DNA from 2 places in the Streptomyces sp. WP-1 genome. Region 2 is predicted to be linked to the other one. Evidence: riboswitches for the same ligand, from Rfam matches in the RefSeq annotation. Region 2 holds a riboswitch; the other holds the start of a gene.
What was found. Region 2 has a riboswitch for S-adenosylmethionine ahead of thrC (threonine synthase). Riboswitches for the same ligand answer to the same signal wherever they lie in the genome.
Positions count from the first base shown of each region.

Region 1: another riboswitch for S-adenosylmethionine. It lies ahead of QHG49_RS25445 (aminotransferase class V-fold PLP-dependent enzyme); the one in region 2 lies ahead of thrC (threonine synthase).

Region 1 covers NZ_CP123923.1:5,770,825-5,780,265, forward strand. Annotated here, with positions in the region: gene QHG49_RS25435 (cytochrome bc complex cytochrome b subunit) at 1-962, shown strand, start outside; gene trpD (anthranilate phosphoribosyltransferase) at 1,101-2,165, shown strand; SAM riboswitch class IV at 2,248-2,364, shown strand; gene QHG49_RS25445 (aminotransferase class V-fold PLP-dependent enzyme) at 2,527-3,867, shown strand; gene QHG49_RS25450 (Lrp/AsnC family transcriptional regulator) at 3,920-4,201, opposite strand; gene QHG49_RS25455 (rhomboid family intramembrane serine protease) at 4,198-4,935, opposite strand; gene QHG49_RS25460 (hypothetical protein) at 5,084-5,323, shown strand; gene QHG49_RS25465 (NYN domain-containing protein) at 5,377-6,720, shown strand; gene QHG49_RS25470 (C40 family peptidase) at 6,932-7,966, shown strand; gene QHG49_RS25475 (NlpC/P60 family protein) at 8,209-9,252, shown strand; gene QHG49_RS25480 (hypothetical protein) at 9,283-9,441, shown strand, end outside.
Region 2 covers NZ_CP123923.1:4,437,553-4,446,993, reverse strand. Annotated here, with positions in the region: gene QHG49_RS19485 (PTS transporter subunit EIIC) at 1-463, shown strand, start outside; partial or broken gene QHG49_RS34135 (class I SAM-dependent methyltransferase) at 611-1,015, opposite strand; gene QHG49_RS19475 (hypothetical protein) at 1,117-1,698, shown strand; gene QHG49_RS19470 (NADH:flavin oxidoreductase) at 1,703-2,830, opposite strand; gene groL (chaperonin GroEL) at 3,062-4,684, opposite strand; gene QHG49_RS19460 (cold-shock protein) at 5,063-5,266, opposite strand; gene QHG49_RS19455 (MoaD/ThiS family protein) at 5,711-5,989, opposite strand; gene thrC (threonine synthase) at 5,986-7,269, opposite strand; SAM riboswitch class I at 7,288-7,433, opposite strand; gene QHG49_RS19445 (glucosyl-3-phosphoglycerate synthase) at 7,595-8,539, shown strand; gene QHG49_RS19440 (trehalose-6-phosphate synthase) at 8,622-9,441, shown strand, end outside.

The sequences.
Region 1 (9,441 bases), 1.3 Mb from region 2:
TCATGCTCGGCCTGATGGTGGCGCACCTGATCCTGGTCTTCTACCACAAGCACACGCAGTTCGCGGGTCCGGGCAAGACCAACAACAACGTCGTCGGCATGCCGCTGCTGCCGGTCTACATGGCCAAGGCCGGAGGCTTCTTCTTCCTGGTCTTCGGTGTCATCGCGGCCATCGCCGCGGTCGCGCAGATCAACCCGATCTGGGCCATGGGCCCCTACCGTCCGGACCAGGTGTCCACCGGCGCCCAGCCCGACTGGTACATGGGCTTCGCCGAGGGTCTGATCCGCTTCATGCCGGGCTGGGAGATCAACTTCTGGGGCCACACCCTGGTCCTGGGCGTGTTCATCCCGCTGGTGCTCTTCGGTGTGGTGCTGGGCGCGATGGCGGCCTACCCGTTCATCGAGTCCTGGATCACCGGCGACAAGAGCGAGCACCACATCCTGGACCGCCCGCGCAACGCCCCGACCCGTACGGGTCTCGGTGTCGCCTGGGTGACGATGTACATGATCACGCTGGTCGGTGGTGGCAACGACCTGTGGGCCACCCACTTCCACCTGTCGATCAACGCCGTGACCTGGTTCGTGCGGATCTTCTTCTTCGTCGGTCCGGTCATCGCGTTCATCGCCACCAAGCGGATCTGCCTCGGCCTCCAGCGCCGCGACCGCGAGAAGGTGCTGCACGGTCGCGAGACCGGCATCATCAAGCGGCTGCCGCACGGTGAGTTCATCGAGGTGCACGAGCCGCTCAGCCAGGAGCAGCTGCACACGCTCACCGCCCACACGCAGTACGCGCCGGCCGAGATCGGCCCCGCGGTCGACGAGAACGGTGTCGAGCGCAAGGTGACGGCGTCCGAGAAGCTCCGGGCGAAGCTGTCCAACGCCTACTACGGCGAGGACAACCAGATCCCGAAGCCGACCTCCGAGGAGTACAAGGAGATCACGAGCGGCCACGGCCACCACTGATCCCCGCGTCGCCACGCCACAGAGGGGCCCCGTCCGCGAGCCGGACGGGGCCCTTCGCCGTGCCGGGGGCTCGATAAGGTGGGTAGGAGTTTCCGCCATTGAGCACCACTGAGCACGACTTTTCCCGAGGAGCGGCTGATGAGCGCTGTGACCCCCGCCGGAGGCGACACCGCGGCGGCCCGCTCCTGGCCCGCCCTGCTGAACGGCCTGCTGACCGGCCAGAACCTGTCCGCGGACGACACCGCCTGGGCGATGGACCTGATCATGCGGGGCGAGGCGACCGACGCCCAGATCGCCGGGTTCATGGTGGCGCTGCGCGCCAAGGGCGAGACCGTCGAGGAGATCTCCGGTCTCGTGCGCACCATGTACGAGCACGCGAACGTGATCGAGGTGCCGGGCCCGGCCGTGGACATCGTGGGCACCGGCGGCGACGGCGCCAAGACGGTGAACATCTCCACCATGTCCTCGATCGTGGTCGCGGGCACCGGCGCCAAGGTCGTCAAGCACGGCAACCGCGCCGCCTCCTCCGCCTCCGGCTCCTCCGACGTCCTGGAGAAGCTGGGCATCAACCTCCAGCTGACCCCGAAGCGGGTCGCCGAGGTCGCCGAGGAGGCCGGCATCACCATCTGCTTCGCGGTGAAGTTCCACCCCTCGCTGCGTCATGTCGCCGCCGCCCGCGGCCAGCTGGGCATCCGTACGACCTTCAATGTGCTCGGCCCGCTGACCAACCCGGCGAAGGTGCGTGCCCAGGCGGTGGGCGTCGCCGACCTCCGGATGGCGCCCGTGGTGGCCGGTGTCTTCGCCGAGCGCGGCAACTCCGCGCTGGTCTTCCGCGGTGACGACGGCCTGGACGAGCTGACCGTCACCGCCACCTCCCGGGTGTGGGTGGTGCGCGACGGGAAGGTCTGCGAGGAGGTCTTCGACCCGCGGGACGTCGGCATCGGGCTGGTCCCCGTGGAGGCCCTGCGCGGCGCGGACGCGGCCTACAACGCGGAGGTCGCCCGCCGGGTGCTGGACGGCGAGCGGGGGGCCGTACGGGACGCGGTGCTGCTGAACTCGGCGGCGGCCCTCGCGGCCCTGGAGCCGACCGACGCCCCGCTCACCGAGCAGCTGCGCGCCGGGATGGCGCGGGCCGCCGAGTCCATCGACTCGGGCGCGGCGAAGCGGACGCTGGAGCGCTGGGTGGCCGCCAGCAACGCCTGACGGCCGCGGGCCGGCAGCTGATCGTCCCGCGATCCGGACACGGGTTGCGGGACATCGATCTTTTCGCGTACGTTCCCTGTCAGGTCATGAGTGACAGTCATGAGGCCCCGGCCGACTGTCCGGCAACCCTCCGTCCGTGGCGGGGTGCCCCGGGTGAGGACCAGGTCGTAGGCAGCGAGGTCTGCGGCAAGCGCGGACCCCTCGGGCGCTCTCGACAGCGCCGGGCCAGGGGTCCTGGTCACCGCGAGGGAGCTTCCCGTGAGCAAGCGAATGCGTTAGGGCCGCCGAGCCCCGCCTCCGCGCACCCCTTTCACCTTTTTCCGTACGCCTCCTTCGGCGTGCGTTCTCACGGGAGTCCCCCATGTCTGTCTCCACCGTTGCCGTCGACGCGTCGATTTCCACCCCGCTGCCCGTTCTGGGGCGTGATGTCACCGTGCCGCTCGTCACCGGCGGCACCATCACCTACGCGGCCCTCGACTACGCGGCCAGCGCCCCCGCCCTCCAGCGCGTCTGGGACGACGTCGCCGCCTACGCGCCGTACTACGGCAGCGTCCACCGGGGCGCCGGGTACCTCTCCCAGTTCTCCACCGACCTGTTCGAGAAGGCCCGCCGCACGGTCGCGGAGTTCCTCGGCTGCCGCGCCGACGACCAGGTGGTCTTCACCCGCTCGACCACGGACTCGCTGAACCTGCTGGCCCGGGTGGTCCCGGCCGGCTGCCGGGTGTTCGTCTTCGAGACCGAGCACCACGCCTCGCTGCTGCCCTGGCGGGACGACCAGGTCACCTACCTGGACGCGCCGCGCAGCCCCCGGCAGGCCGTCGAGACGCTGGAGCGTGCCCTCGCCGACCGGGAGCCGTACGGCCCGGCCCTGGTCTGTGTCACCGGCGCCTCCAATGTCACCGGGGAGCTGTGGCCGGTGCGCGAGCTGGCCGCCGCCGCGCACGCCCACGGCGCCCGTATCGTCCTGGACGCCGCGCAGCTGGCCCCGCACCACCCGGTCTCCCTCGCCGATCTGGACGTCGACTGGGTCGCCTTCTCCGGGCACAAGCTGTACGCCCCGTTCGGCGCGGGCGTGCTGGCCGGGCGCGCGGACTGGCTGCGGGCCGCCGAGCCGTACCTCGCGGGCGGCGGCGCCAGCCGCACGGTCGCCCGGCGCGCGGACGGGGGAGTGGAGGTGGAGTGGCACGAGAGCGCCGCCCGGCACGAGGCGGGCTCCCCGAACGTCATCGGCGCCTACGCCGTCGCCTCCGCCTGCCAGGCCCTCACCGAGGCCGGCTGGGACGCGCTGGTCGCCCGCGAGCAGTACCTGATCGACCGGGTGCGCGCGGGCCTCGCCGACATCCCGCAGGTCAGGATCCTGTCCCTGTTCGGGGACGACGCCCCGCGGGTCGGCGTGCTCTCCTTCGTGGTGGACGGCTGGAACAGCTCCCACTTCGCGGCCGCGCTCTCCGCCGAGTACGGCATCGGCGTCCGCGACGGCCTCTTCTGCGCCCACCCGCTGCTGCGCACCCTGCTGGGCACGGCCCCCGAGACCCCCGCGGAGTGCGGCGCCCCGTCCCTGAACGCCATCCGCGCGAGCTTCGGCGCGGGCACCCCGGACGAGCACGTGGACCGCTTCGTCACGGCCGTACGGCAGCTGGTGACCGAGGGCGCGAAGTGGACGTACCGCACGGAGGAGGGGCGCTGCGTGCCGGTGGCGTAAAGACGGTGGCGTAAAGAATTGAACGGTCCGGGAGGCGGTTTTCAGCGGACGGTCAGGAGTCCAGACCGATCGCGAAGGCCGCCTCCAGGTCGTGCTGCGAGTACGTACGGAACGCCACATGCGTGTCCGTCGCCTCGACGCCCGGGATCCTGCTGATCCGGCCGGGGATCACATCGGCCAGATCCTCGTGCTCCCGCACCCGCACCATGGCGATCAGGTCGTACGTACCGGTGACGGAGAAGACCTCGCTCACCGACTCCAGCGAGGCGATCTGCTCGGCGATCTCGGGAATCCGGTCCACGCTGGTCTTGATGAGGACGATCGCGGTGATCACGGCTGGTTCTCTCCCTCAGGGGCCGGTTCAGGTGCGCATTTCACTCTATCCCCACGCCCATGGCGCACCCACGCGTAGACGAACCCCGCCCCGAACCCCACCAGGTGCGCCAGATACGCCACCCCCGGCCCCTGTACCGAGCGCCCCGCCGCCAGCCACTGGAGCGTCACCCAGAACGGCAGCACGACCCACGCGGGAAAGCGCAGCGGCAGGAAGAAGAGGAACGGCAGGAGACTGGTGACACGGGCGCGCGGGAACAGGAAGAGAAACGCCCCGAGCACCGCCGAGATCGCGCCCGACGCGCCCACCAGCGACTGTTCGGAGGTGTCGTTGGCGACGGCGTACCCCAGCAGGGCCAGGTAGCCGCAGCCGATGTAGAAGAGGGTGAACTCCACCCGGCCCATCCGCTCCTCGGTCAGCACGCCGAAGACGAGGAGGAAGAGCATGTTGCCGAGCAGATGCACCCAGTTGCCGTGCACGAACAGCGCCGTGACCGGGGTCAGCGCGTGCGCCAGGGGTGCGGCGAGCAGCTCGGCCGGGACCACCCCCCAGGTCCGGAAGTACACCCGCTGCGCGTCCTGGAGCACGTACCCGGTGCCGTATCCGGGGACGATTCCGGAGGCCGGGCCCAGTACGAAGATCAGACAGCACAGGGCGATCAGGCCGTATGTCATCGGCGCGTCCCGAAGTGCCCTGAAGGTCCTGCCGGCCGCCGCGCTCCACTCGCTGATCATGAATACAGAGCATGACGTAACCGGACGCAAGCTGACAGACCGCCTCGCCGCCTCGGATGGACGGGCGGCGGGAGGCCGCCAGGCCGTAGGGTTACGAGCCACACGCGCCGGCCCGCCGGCGTGGTCCGACCGACCTGAGAAGGGCACGATGACGGTTCCCCAGCCGACCGCCACGACGCGATGGCGCTGCACCCTGTGCGGCAACCTCACCCGCTTCGACGTCACCCGCTCCTCGAAGGTCGTGGAATATGTCCACCTCGACCTCGCGGGCGAGCCGACGGTGGAGGAGCGCCAGGTGGTCAGTGAGACCATCGAATCGGTGCGCTGCCGCTGGTGCAACGCGGCGGACCAGGTGGAACTCGTGGACAGGCCGGGCATCGACTCCTGACGGGGGCCGGGCCCGAAGAGGCATTTCTTCGGCAAGGTAGTGGGGTGTGACGGATGGTTCAGAGCGAAGGCGGGGGGCCGGGCGACGGCACCGCCGAGGTGCTTGACCGTCCGCTGCCCGACGGGGTGCGCCGCAGGGTCGTCACGATCGTCGCGGAGTGCTTCGGCAAGCTGACCGTGGCCGAACTGCCCGCACAGCTGCGGCAGTACGTCCGGTTCGCCCCGAATCGCCGCGCGAAGTTCGCCGGGAACGCGATGGCCGCCGCGCTGGAGACCGACACGCTGTTCCGGCAGCGGATCGGCGAGAAGTTCCGCGCCGCGCAGCCGGAGCTGGCCGGCGTCCTGGAGGCCGGCTCGGTGCCCGCGGCCGTCGACCCGCTCGACGTGGCGGCGGCCGCCTATGTGCTGCGCCCCGCGGGCTGGGTGAAGCTGGTCACCGCGGCCGGCGAGGAGGCCCAGCGCGCCGACGCCGAGCGCGCCGACGAGGAGAGCCGCGCCGAGCTGGAGCGACTGCGCGCCGAACTGGACCGCGCCCGCGAGCACACCAGAGCCGAGACCGAACGGCTGCGCGCGGAGCTGGAATCGGCCAGGCGGGAGCTGGAGTCGCTGAACCGCAAGCTGCGCTCCGCGCAGAGCGATGTGCGCCGGGGCGAGGCCGCGCTGCGCAAGGCGCAGGGCGAGATGGACGCCGTACGCGCGGAGGCGGGCACCCGGGTGTCGGCCGCGGAGAGCGAGTCCCGGCGGCTCAAGGCGCGGCTCGGCGAGGCGGAGGCGGCCCTGGAGGCCACCCGCAAGGCCGCCCGCGAGGGGCGCAGCGTGGAGGACATGCGGGTCCGGCTGCTGCTCGACACCCTGCTGGACGCCACCCAGGGCCTGCGCCGCGAGCTGGCGCTGCCGCCGGTGTCCGTGCGCCCGGCCGAGACCGTCGACGCGGTGGAGCCGGGCCGGATGACGCCGAAGGACATCGCGGCGCGCGCCCTGTCCGAGCACGACCCGGCCATCCTCGACCAGTTGCTCGCCCTGCCGCAGGCGCATCTGGTCGTCGACGGCTACAACGTGACCAAGACCGGTTATCCGCAGATGCCGCTGGAGAAGCAGCGGCTGCGGCTGCTGGGCCAGTTGTCCGCGCTCGCGGCGCAGACCGGCGCCGAGGTGACCTGTGTCTTCGACGGCGCCGAGCTGGCCGCGCCGGTGCTGCTCGCGCCGCCGCGCGGGGTGCGGGTGCTGTTCTCCAAGCCGGGCGTCACGGCCGACGAGCTGATCCGCCAGCTGGTGCGCGCGGAACCGCCGGGCCGGCCGGTCATCGTCGCCTCCACCGACCGCGAGGTGGCCGACGGCGTGGCGCGCGCGGGTGCCCGTCCCGTGGCCTCTGCGGTACTTCTGAAGCGACTGTCCTGAAGGCCCAACGGGCATACGCAATGCCCGAATTGGCCGCCCCCTCACGCGACGTAGGGTCAATCGGCCATCACTGCTCGTGGATTGTGTGCAAAGAATGCATTGCGTGACGGGAATTTTTGCCGTGAGGATTTGAATGATCACAACATGGTCACTAGGGTCGGGGCTCGAACCTCCGAACGGGTGAACACTCACAAGAAGGAGTTCGTCCTCCGTGGCGTCCCACCGTCGACCCAAGCAGCAGAGCCGTGCACGCGTGACCGTGCTGACCACCGCAGCAGCCGCCGCCGTCGTGCTCAGCGCGAACGCCGCGAACGCCGCGCCGAGCGAGAAGCTCAGCAAGGACCAGGTCAAGTCCAAGGTCGACACGCTGTACGAGCAGGCCGAGCAGGCCACCGAGAAGTACAACGGCGCCAAGGAGAAGCAGCAGAAGCTCCAGAAGGAGATCTCCACGATCCAGGACAACGTCGCGCGGGGTCAGGAAGACCTCAACAAGCTGCGCGACGGCCTGGGTTCGCTGGCCACGGCCCAGTACCGCTCCGGCGGTATCGACCCCTCGGTCCAGCTCTTCCTCTCCTCCGACCCGGACGACTTCCTCGACAAGGCGTCCACCCTCGACCAGCTGAGCAGCCAGCAGGTCGACGCGCTGCGCAAGATCCAGAGCAAGCAGCGCGAACTCGCCCAGGAGCGCTCCGAGGCCACCGAGAAGCTCAAGGACCTCGCGGACACCCGCACCGAACTGGGCAACAAGAAGAAGGAAGTCCAGGGCAAGCTCGCAGCCGCCCAGAAGATCCTCAACAGCCTCACCGCCAAGGAGAAGGCCGACCTCGCCGCCCAGCAGCAGCGTGCCGACCGCTCCTCCAGCCAGCGGGTGAACCTCGGCGACACCCCGCCCGCCTCCGGCAGGGCCGGTGCCGCCTTCGCCGCCGCCCAGGGCGAGATCGGCAAGCCGTACGTCTACGGCGCCACCGGCCCCTCCTCCTTCGACTGCTCGGGTCTGACCTCCTACGCCTACGCGCAGGCCGGCGTCTCCATCCCGCGCACCTCCGAGGAGCAGGCCAACATCGGCACCCGGATCTACAACCAGAGCGACCTCCAGGTCGGCGACCTGGTGTTCTTCTACGGCGACATCCACCACGTCGGCCTGTACGCGGGCGGCGGCCAGGTGCTGCACGCCCCGCACACCGGTGCCGTGGTGCGCTATGAGGCGATGGCCGACATGCCGTTCCAGTTCGGCGTCCGCGTCTAAACCTCCGACGCACCCGGGGAGGGCGCCCGATCGGGCGAATCCACGGGACGCAAACTGACTCCACGCCCCGCCGGTGACCTGCGTCAGCGGCGGGGCGTCACTCTTTGTTGCCGTCGCGGTCTTTGGCCGCGGCCCTTCCGCACGGCTACTGTCTGCCGCGTTTCCCCGGCGCCGGGGCCTCCCCGTCTCCAGGCGCCGGGGAACGCCGTCCGTGTCAGCCAGTGGAAGGGGTTCGGCAACCCGTGGGGTCCCATCGCCGCCTTGCACCGTCCGGTCAGCGCCGCGCACCGGCCGGATTCGACCGGGGTGCCGCAGCCCTGTGCGCCCTGTCGGCCGCCGCCGCGGCCCTCGGCGCGGTACCGGCGCACGCCGCACCGCATCCCGACGCCCGCGCCGAGGTGGACCGGCTCTACACCCAGGCCGAGCAGGCGACCCAGGCCTACGACCAGGCCCAGGAGCGCACCGACGCGCTGCGCCGCGAGGTCCGCTACGCCCAGGACCGGGTCGCCCGCCGCCAGCAGGACGTCAACACGCTGCGCGAGGAGCTGGGTTCGCTGGCCGGGGCGCAGTACCGCTCGGGCGGCATCGACCCGGCCGTCGCGCTGCTGTTCTCCGACGACCCGGACGACTACCTCGACAAGGCCGCCACCCTCGACCGGATCAGCGCCCAGGAGGCGGGCCGGCTGCGGGAGTTGCGCTGCGCGCTGCGCGAGCTGGAGCAGGAGCGGGCGGAGGCGGCCGACGAGCTCGACGCGCTGGACCGCAGCCGCCGGGCGGTCGCCGCCCACAAGCGGACGGTGGAGGGCAAGCTCGCCCGCGCCCGGCAGCTGCTGAACTCGCTGTCCGCGGCCGACCGCGCCGCCTACGACCGGTCCTCCCGCTCGGCCGGCCCCGACCGCCTCGGCCTGCCCGACCTGACCGGCGTGGCCGGCGCCCCCGACGCGCGCGCCGCCGCGGCCCTGGCCGCCGCCCGCTCCGCACTCGGCCGCCCCTATGTGTGGGGCGCCAACGGGCCCTCCGGCTTCGACTGTTCGGGCCTGATGCAGTGGTCGTACGCGCACGCCGGCATCCAGCTGCCCCGCACCTCCCAGGAGCAGCGGTTCGCCGGACGGCGGATCCCGCTCTCCCAGGCCCGCCCCGGCGACCTGATCGTCTACCGCTCCGACGCCAGCCATGTGGCGATGTACGTCGGCCACGGCCAGGTCATCCACGCGCCCCATCCGGGAGCCGCGGTGCGCTACGACCCGGTGGGGATGATGCCGATCTCCTCGGTGACCCGGCCCTGACGCCCCGGCGGCGCGCCGTACGATCGTGTGATGGCCGGTGGCAGGCGGGTGAGAAGCGTCGGGGCGGCGGCCCTGTGTCTGCTGCTGTCCCTGACCGGGTGCGCCGGGCGGACGGCGGCCGACTCCGCGAGGAGCGAGGTGCAGCACCTGCTCGACCTGCGCTCGGCGGCGCTGCTGCGGCATGACGCC
Region 2 (9,441 bases):
GGGCCAGGTGGGCGCGGCCCTCGCGGTGTACGTCCGGCTGCGCCACGACCGCTCACTGCGTACGACGATCCGCTCGGCCCTGCCCGCCGGGCTGCTCGGTGTCGGCGAGCCGCTGATCTACGGCGTCTCCCTCCCCCTCGGCCGGCCCTTCCTGACCGCCTGCGCGGGCGGCGCGGCGGGCGGCGCCTTCATCGGCGCGTTCGCGATGCTCGGCACGAAGGTCGGCGCGACGGCGATCGGCCCCTCGGGCTGGGCCCTCTTCCCCCTGCTGGCCGGCAACCGGAGCCTCGCGGCCACCGCGGCGATCTACGCGGGCGGCCTCCTCACCGGCTACACGGTCGGCTTCCTGGCCACCTGGCTCACCCTCGCACGGAGCGCGCCACACCAGGGTGTAGCGCCAGAAGAAACCCCGCCGCAGCCGGACCCCGGGCAGCAGCCGACGGGCCTGTCCGGCAATCTCTGAGAAGTCCATGTCCGGCCCCTGGACGGGCGCGGTCATCGCCACGGGCCGTTCCGTGACGGCCCGCCCCCGGTTCTTCACCCAGCCGAACAGCGCGTTGAGCGGCACGGAGAGCACCCCGCGCACGTCCTCGTCCCGGGCGCACCCCACGACGACCAGCGTCCCGCCGGGCGCCAGCTCCGCCCGGAACCGGGCGAGGGTCTCGGCGAAGGGGAGGTGGTGCAGTACGGCGACACAGGTGATGACGTCGTACGGGCCGGGCGGCAGCCCGTCGGGGGCGGCGGCCAGGGTGTACCGGACGTTCGCGGCGGCCCCGCCGTGCTCCCGCGCCCGCTCCAGGATCCCCGGGTCGGAGTCGACCGCCTCCACCCGCTCCGCCCGCCCGGCCAGCAGCCGCGCCAGCTCACCGGCACCGCATCCCACGTCCAGCGCCCGGCCGGACCGCGGGGGCAACTGCCGTAGCAGCCAGGGGTGGTAGTGGGCGTTGTGGTCCCAGGGGTGGGCGTCGTTGAACCGCCGAAGCCCCTCGATCAGCCGCTCCGCAGAAGTCGCCATGGCCCCACCCCAGCACAACCTCCCCGGCCGCCCGGCGGCATCCTGGACACTGGGGGCGAGGACCACGCCAGTAATTCGTCTACCGACCGGAACCCACCACCATGAATCACGCCCAGCTGACCGCCCTCGGCCGAGCGCTCCGGCTGCTCGGGGAGCACGGGGAGGCGTTGGCCGCCGACACTCCGGACGGGCGGCTCCAGGAGATCAGGACGGATCTGCGCAGGGCGCTGGACCTGCTGGAGGAGAGCGTCGGGGCGAACGCGCCGGCCACCCGGTGCGCCGAGCATCCGCACGGACCGGTGGACGAGAGCGCCCCCGACCTGTGCCTGCTGTGCGAGACCCGGCGCCGGGCCGCCCGCCGCTCGGAGTACGGGGGCAGGGCGAACCCGGCCGAGCCGGTGGCCACCGCGCCCTCCCGGTACGGCGTCCGGGCCGACCGCCCGCAGCCCCAGCAGCGCTGGCTGCCGGAGCTGTGGAACGGCCAGGAGTGGCAGCTGTGCGGCACACCCCGGCGGGACCGCCGGGAGGCCGAGGCGTACCTCGCCGCCCAGCGGCGCGGGGCGCGGCCCGCGATGGCGTACCGGCTGGTGCACGAGTTCACCGACTACGAGGTGCTCCGCGTGTGGGGCACCCCCGTACGCGTCGACATCGAGCCGCTGAACGGCAACATCGGCGGGATCTGAGTCCTCAGCTGAGCGTCTTCAGGGCCGCCGCGTCGTACGGCGCCAGCTCCGACACCCGGCCCGCGAGCACCTTCGCCGCCCACTCGGGGTCCTGGAGCAGCGCGCGGCCGACCGCGATCATGTCGAACTCGTCGGCCTCCAGGCGGTCGAGCAGGTCGTCGATGCCCTGCACCGGGGAGCCCTCGCCGACGAACGCGCCGGTGAAGTCGCCGTCGAGGCCGACCGAGCCGACGGTGATGGTCTGCTTGCCGGTGAGCTTCTTCGTCCAGCCCGCGAGGTTGAGGTCGGAGCCGTCGAACTCGGGCTTCCAGTAGCGGCGGGTGGAGGCGTGGAAAACGTCGACGCCGGCCGCGGCGAGCGGGGCCAGGATCGCCTCCAGCTCCTGCGGGGTCTCGGCGAGCCGGGCGTTGTAGTCCTGCTGCTTCCACTGCGAGTAGCGGAAGAGGACGGGGAAGGTGGCCGAGACGCGCTCGCGGACCGCCGCGACGATCTCCGCGGCGAACCTGGTGCGGGCCGCCAGGTCGCCGCCGTAGGCGTCGGTGCGGCGGTTGGTGCCCGCCCACAGGAACTGGTCGAGGAGGTAGCCGTGGGCGCCGTGCAGCTCCACGCCGTCGAAGCCGATGCGCTCGGCGTCCGCGGCCGCCTGGGCGAACGCGGCGATGACGTCGTCGACGTCCTGCTGCGTCATGGCCTTGCCGGTGGGCTCGGCGCCGGCGGTGACCAGGCCGGAGGGGCCCATCGCGGGGGCGGCCGGGAAGGGGGCGTCGCCGTCCTTGCGGACCATGCCGATGTGCCACAGCTGCGGGACGATCGTGCCGCCCGCCGCGTGCACGTCCTCGGCGACCTTCGCCCAGCCCGCGAGCTGCTCCTCGCCGTGGAACCGCGGCACCCGGTCGCTCTGGCCGGCCGAGTCATGGCCGACGTAGGTGCCCTCGGTGACGATCAGGCCGACACCGGCGGCGGCGCGACGGGAGTAGTACGAGCGCACGTCCTCGCCGGGGATGCCGCCCGGGGAGAACATCCGGGTCATCGGCGCCATCACGATCCGGTTGGGGACGGTGAGGCCGTTGAGGGTGATGGGGCGGGAGAGTACCTGGGCCGCGCGGGTGGCGGGCGGCGTGTCGACGGTCACGTGGGGGCTCCTCGGAAAGCTGCTGACCGGGCGGTATGTGAATGCGCATTGTTGTAGCTGCTTAAGTAAGCCGCTGTACAGAGGCAGGCATTCCCGGACCCGGAAGCGGCCGGCTGTGACGCCGGACACGCCCGGACGCGACTGAGGCCCGGGCAAAGCCCGAGGGCGGCACCCCCTGTCCCTGACAGGAAGTGCCGCCCTCGGTAAGGACGTTGATCAACCGGAGGTCGATCAGAAGTCCATGTCACCGCCCGGCATGCCGCCCGGAGCGGCCGCGGCGGCCTTCTCCGGCTTGTCGGCGATGACGGCCTCGGTGGTGAGGAACAGCGCGGCGATGGAGGCGGCGTTCTGCAGCGCGGAACGGGTCACCTTCGCCGGGTCGATGATGCCCTCGGCGACCAGGTCGACGTACTCGCCGGTCGCGGCGTTCAGGCCGTGGCCCGGGGTCAGGTTGCGCACCTTCTCCACCACGACGCCGCCCTCGAGGCCGGCGTTGACGGCGATCTGCTTCAGCGGGGCCTCCAGCGCGATGCGCACGGCGTTGGCGCCGGTCGCCTCGTCACCGTCGAGCTCCAGCTTCTCGAAGACCTGGGAGGCCTGGAGCAGGGCCACGCCGCCACCGGCGACGATGCCCTCCTCGACGGCCGCCTTGGCGTTGCGCACGGCGTCCTCGATGCGGTGCTTGCGCTCCTTGAGCTCCACCTCGGTGGCGGCACCGGCCTTGATGACCGCGACGCCGCCCGCGAGCTTGGCCAGGCGCTCCTGGAGCTTCTCGCGGTCGTAGTCGGAGTCGCTGTTCTCGATCTCGGCGCGAATCTGGTTCACGCGGCCGTTGACCTGCTCGGAGGAGCCGGCACCGTCGACGATGGTGGTCTCGTCCTTGGTGATGACGACCTTGCGGGCGCGGCCCAGGAGGTCCAGGGTCGCGTTCTCCAGCTTGAGGCCGACCTCCTCGGAGATGACCTCGCCGCCCGTGAGGATGGCGATGTCACCGAGCATGGCCTTGCGGCGGTCGCCGAAGCCCGGGGCCTTGACGGCGACGGACTTGAAGGTGCCGCGGATCTTGTTGACGACCAGGGTCGACAGGGCCTCGCCCTCGACGTCCTCGGCGATGATCAGCAGCGGCTTGCCCGACTGCATGACCTTCTCCAGGAGCGGGAGCAGGTCCTTGACGGAGCCGATCTTGGAGTTCGCGATGAGGATGTACGGGTCCTCGAGCGACGCCTCCATGCGCTCCATGTCGGTGGCGAAGTAGGCGGAGATGTAGCCCTTGTCGAAGCGCATGCCCTCGGTGAGCTCAAGCTCCAGACCGAAGGTGTTGCTCTCCTCGACGGTGATGACGCCTTCCTTGCCGACCTTGTCCATCGCCTCGGCGATCAGCTCGCCGATCTGGGTGTCGGCGGCGGAGATGGACGCGGTGGAGGCGATCTGCTCCTTGGTCTCGACGTCCTTCGCCTGCTCCAGCAGGGCGGCGGAGACGGCCTCGACGGCCTTCTCGATACCGCGCTTCAGGGCCATCGGGTTGGCACCGGCGGCGACGTTGCGCAGGCCTTCCTTGACCAGGGCCTGGGCGAGCACGGTCGCGGTGGTCGTACCGTCACCGGCGACGTCGTCCGTCTTCTTGGCGACTTCCTTGACCAGCTCGGCGCCGATCTTCTCGTACGGGTCCTCGAGCTCGATCTCCTTGGCGATGGAGACACCATCGTTGGTGATCGTGGGGGCGCCCCACTTCTTCTCGAGGACGACGTTGCGACCCTTGGGGCCGAGCGTCACCTTGACGGCGTCCGCGAGCTGGTTCATGCCGCGCTCGAGGCCGCGCCGCGCCTCCTCGTCGAACGCGATGATCTTGGCCATGTGAAGTGGTCCCTCCAGGACTGGGGGTGATTCCTTCGGACCGCGCCCGCGCCCGCGACGGACGGTTCGCCGGCCTGTGGTTCCTTGCCCCACGTGGCCTGCGGACCTCACCGACCCGGTCCTTCTTTGTCACTCTCACCTTCAGAGTGCTAACGCCAATGATTAGCACTCGGCATGCCCGAGTGCAAGGTGTGCCCGCGCAGCGGGCTCGTCGAGGGGGTGGCGGTCGGGTGACGGACGGGCGCAAGCGCCTTGGCCTCACCGGGGCCCGCGGGTGGCCGGGGTCAGCCGGAGGCGGACACGCGCGGGCACCCGGCCGCGGGCACGCCGAAGGGCCCGCACCCTGTGCGAGGTGCGGGCCCTTCGGTGGAGAAACGTTCAGACGGCGACGCGAACCATGTCGGCCTGCGGACCCTTCTGGCCCTGCGAGATCTCGAACTCCACTCGCTGGCCCTCCTCCAGGGTGCGGTAGCCGTCCATCTGAATGGCGCTGTAATGGACGAAGACGTCCGCACCACCGTCGACCGCGATGAAGCCGTACCCCTTCTCCGCGTTGAACCACTTGACGGTGCCCTGAGCCATGCCTAACTCCCCTATTACTGGCCCTTGCACAGATCCGCACTTCGCGGACCCGGGTCAGACCTCGCCCCCCAATGCGTCGGGGGCGTGCGCCGGAACGCGTCGACCGCGGCTGAATGTATCTGTCCAACTGCCCTCTGCAACAGGTCAATTGGACGAGAATTCTGGACGGGAACGATCCGGAATGTGGGGAGAATTCGCCCGAATTCAGGGCAAGTCGGGCCCCATAAAAGACGCAAAAGCCGCGGAATACCCGTGTATTTTGGCTGCTTCTTGTCGGGACCGCGGAAGAGAATCGAGGGCTTACCCTCGATCGCCGGAGGGCGCGTTCCCCAACTGTACCGCGCTCAATCACACAGAATTGCCCCCTCCGCTTCTCTCACGGAGAGGGCAATCCGAGGTACCTTCGGTGACCGTCATTACCCGAGGTAATGACCGATCATTCGGTCAGCAGCCGCCGGCCACCGCAGGGATGATGGAGACGCCCGCGCCGTCCGGGGTGGAGGTCTGAAGGCCCTGCTCGAAACGGACGTCGTCGTCGTTGACGTAGACGTTCACGAACCGGCGCAGCTTGCCCTGGTCGTCCAGGACGCGGGCGGCGATGCCGGTGTGGTTCTTCTCCAGGTCCTCGATGACCTCGCCGAGGGTCGTGCCCTCGGCGGCGACCTCGGCCTGTCCGCCGGTGTAGGTGCGCAGGATGGTGGGGATGCGAACGGTCACGCTCATGCGAGGCCAGCCTCTCGGAAGGAGTCCAGGTTCGGGCGGATGGTGGCGGTCAGGCCGGTGCCGGCCACCGCGTCGAGGGTCTTGAGGCCGTCGCCGGTGTTGAGGACGACGGTGGTCTTCGCCGGGTCGAGCGCCCCGCTCTCGATCAGCTTCCTGGTGACGCCGACGGTCACCCCGCCGGCCGTCTCGGCGAAGATGCCCTCGGTGCGGGCCAGCAGCTTGATCGCGGCCACGACCTGCTCGTCCGTCACGTCCTCCACCGCGCCGCCGGTGCGCCGGGCGATGTCCAGGACGTAGGGGCCGTCGGCCGGGTTGCCGATGGCGAGGGACTTGGCGATGGTGTTGGGCTTCTGGGGCCGTACGACGTCGTGGCCCGCCTTGTAGGCCGTCGACACCGGCGAGCAGCCCTCGGCCTGGGCGCCGAAGATCTTGTACGGCCGGTCCTCGACCAGCCCCAGCCCGATCAGCTCCCGGAGCCCCTTGTCGATCTTGGTGAGCTGGGAGCCGGAGGCGATCGGGACCACGATCTGGTCGGGCAGCCGCCAGCCGAGCTGCTCGCAGATCTCGTACGCCAGGGTCTTGGAGCCCTCGGCGTAGTACGGCCGCAGGTTCACGTTGACGAAGCCCCAGCCCTCGCCGGCCGGGTCGCCGATCAGCTCGGAGCAGAAGCGGTTCACATCGTCGTAGTTGCCCTCGATGCCGACCAGCTCACCGCCGTAGACCGCGGCCATGACGACCTTGCCCTGCTCCAGGTCGTGCGGGATGAACACGCAGGAGCGCAGTCCGGCGCGGGCGGCGGCGGCGCCGACGGCGCCGGCCAGGTTGCCGGTGGAGGAGCAGGACAGGGTGGTGAAGCCGAAGGCGCGGGCCGCCTCCAGGGCCTGGGCGACGACCCGGTCCTTGAAGGAGTGGGTCGGGTTGCCGGAGTCGTCCTTGACGTACAGACCGCCGGTGACGCCGAGTTCGCGGGCCAGGTTGTCGGCCTTGACCAGCTTGGTCCAGCCGGGGTTGATGTTCGGCTTGTCCGCGACATCGGCCGGGACCGGCAGCAGCGGGGCGTAGCGCCAGATGTCGGCGGGGCCGTCCTCGATCCGCTTGCGCAGCTCTTCGGTGTCGTAGGCGGAGAAGTCGTAGGCGATCTCCAGCGGGCCGAAGCATTCCTCGCAGGCGAAGACCGGGCCGAGCGGGACGCGGTGGCCGCATTCGCGACAGCTGAGGGCGGCGGCGGGGCCGAGATCGACGGTGGGGGTACCGGAGGTGGCAACTGTCTGCACAGCCATGAGAGGCGAGGCCCTTTCTCCTCATCTTCCTCACGACGCGCTTCGCCGTGAGACGGATTTGGCACCTTCCCTAGCCGGGAGCCTCGCTGTGATGAGAACGAGAACCGACTGGAGGGTTGCCGGGGCTTCATCGGGCCGTGTCCCTCTGCCCCTCTGGATGAGCGGTATTCGATTGTGTCCGCGGTATCGCGGTGTGTCCGCGCGCGACCCCCGACATGCGATGGTCATCGGCGTTGCTCAAGACTGTAACCGAAGGCCTGGAGAGTTGAGATAGTCGTCCGTACCGCGAGACGAGCCGCGAGACGAGCGTGAGGAGCCGGGGACCGTGCTGGAAGAAGTCGAGCGCTGGATGGGCAACCGCTCCTGGTCCGTGCGCGATCGGCCGGCGCACCAGGTCCTGGCGGCGAAGGGGCGCACCGGCCAGACCATCAGCGTGGTGCTGCCCGCGCTCGACGAGGAGGAGACCGTCGGCGAGATCGTCGCGGTGATCCGGCGCGATCTGATGGAGCGGGTGCCGCTCGTCGACGAGGTCCTGGTGATCGACTCCGGCTCCACCGACCGCACCTCCGAGGTCGCCGCCGCGGCGGGCGCGCGGGTGGTGCACCGGGACGCGATCCTGCCCCGGATACCCGCCGTGCCGGGCAAGGGCGAGGTGCTGTGGCGCTCGCTGCTCGTCGCCACCGGGGACATCATCTGCTTCATCGACGCGGACCTGCGGGAGTTCTCCTCCGACTTCGTCCTCGGCATCGTCGGCCCGCTGCTCACCGATCCGGACGTGCAGCTGGTCAAGGCGATGTACGACCGTCCGCTCGCCGGTACGGCGGGGCAGGGCGGCAGGGTCACCGAGCTGATGGCGCGCCCGCTGCTGAACATGCACTGGCCGCAGCTGGCGGGCTTCGTGCAGCCGCTGGGCGGGGAGTACGCGGCCCGGCGCTCGCTGCTCGAACAGCTGCCGTTCCCGGTCGGGTACGGGGTGGAGCTGGGCATGCTGGTGGACGCGCTGCACCTGGTGGGCCTGGACGCGCTGGCCCAGGTGGACGTCGGGGTGCGCAAGCACCGGCACCAGGACGGGCAGGCCCTCGGCCGGATGGCGGCGGCCATCTACCGCACGGCCCAGCTGCGGCTGGCCCGCGGCCATCTCGTGCGCCCCGCGCTCACCCAGTTCGAGCGGGGGGCCTCCGGCTTCGAGCCGCGCACGTACGCGGTGGACACCGAGGAGCGGCCGCCGATGACCGAGATCGCGGAGTACGCCCGGCGCCGGGTGGCGTGAAAGCGCAGGTACGGGCGTGGCCGCCGGGTTCCGGGGCGGTCTGCGGGTTTGAGGGTTTGCGGGTCGGGCTAGGTTGTGGACCATGGCTTCCACGCACGGTGCTGAGGTGCTGGTCGCGTCCAATCGCGGCCCGGTTTCGTACGACATGGCTGAGGACGGCTCACTGCGCGCCAAGCGGGGCGGCGGCGGGCTGGTCTCGGGCCTGTCGGCGATCGGTCCGGAGACGAACGCGGTCTGGGTGTGCGCCGCGCTGGGCGACGGCGACCGGGCGGCCGTGCGCCGCGCCGAGGGCGGTCCGCTGCCCGAGGCGGACACCGGCGGGCAGCGGGTGCGGATGCTGGACATCGACCCGGACGTCTTCGCCGCCGCGTACAACGGGATCGCCAACTCGGTGCTCTGGTTCGTGCACCACATGCTGTACCAGACCCCGCTGGAGCCCGTCTTCGACGCGGAGTTCCGGCGGCAGTGGGCGGCGTACGAGGCGTACAACCAGGCGTTCGCGAAGGCGCTGGCCGAGGAGGCGGGCGACGGGGCGGCGGTGCTGATCCAGGACTACCACCTGGCGCTCGCCCCGCGGATGCTCCGCAAGCTGCGGCCCGATCTGCGCATCGGCCACTTCTCGCACACGCCGTGGGCGCCCGCGGAGTACTTCCGGCTGCTGCCCGACGACATCGCGGCGGAGCTGCTGACCGGGATCCTCGGCGCGGACCGGGCGGCGTTCCTGACCCGGCGCTGGGCGGACGCGTTCACCGCGTGCTGCCACGCGGTGCTGGGGCCCGGGATCCCCGCCGGTACGAGGATCGGGGTGCACGGCCTGGGCGCGGACGCCGACTTCCTGCGCGAGCGCTCCCACCGGCCGGACGTGGACGAGCGGATGGCGGCGCTGCGAGCGGAGATCGGCG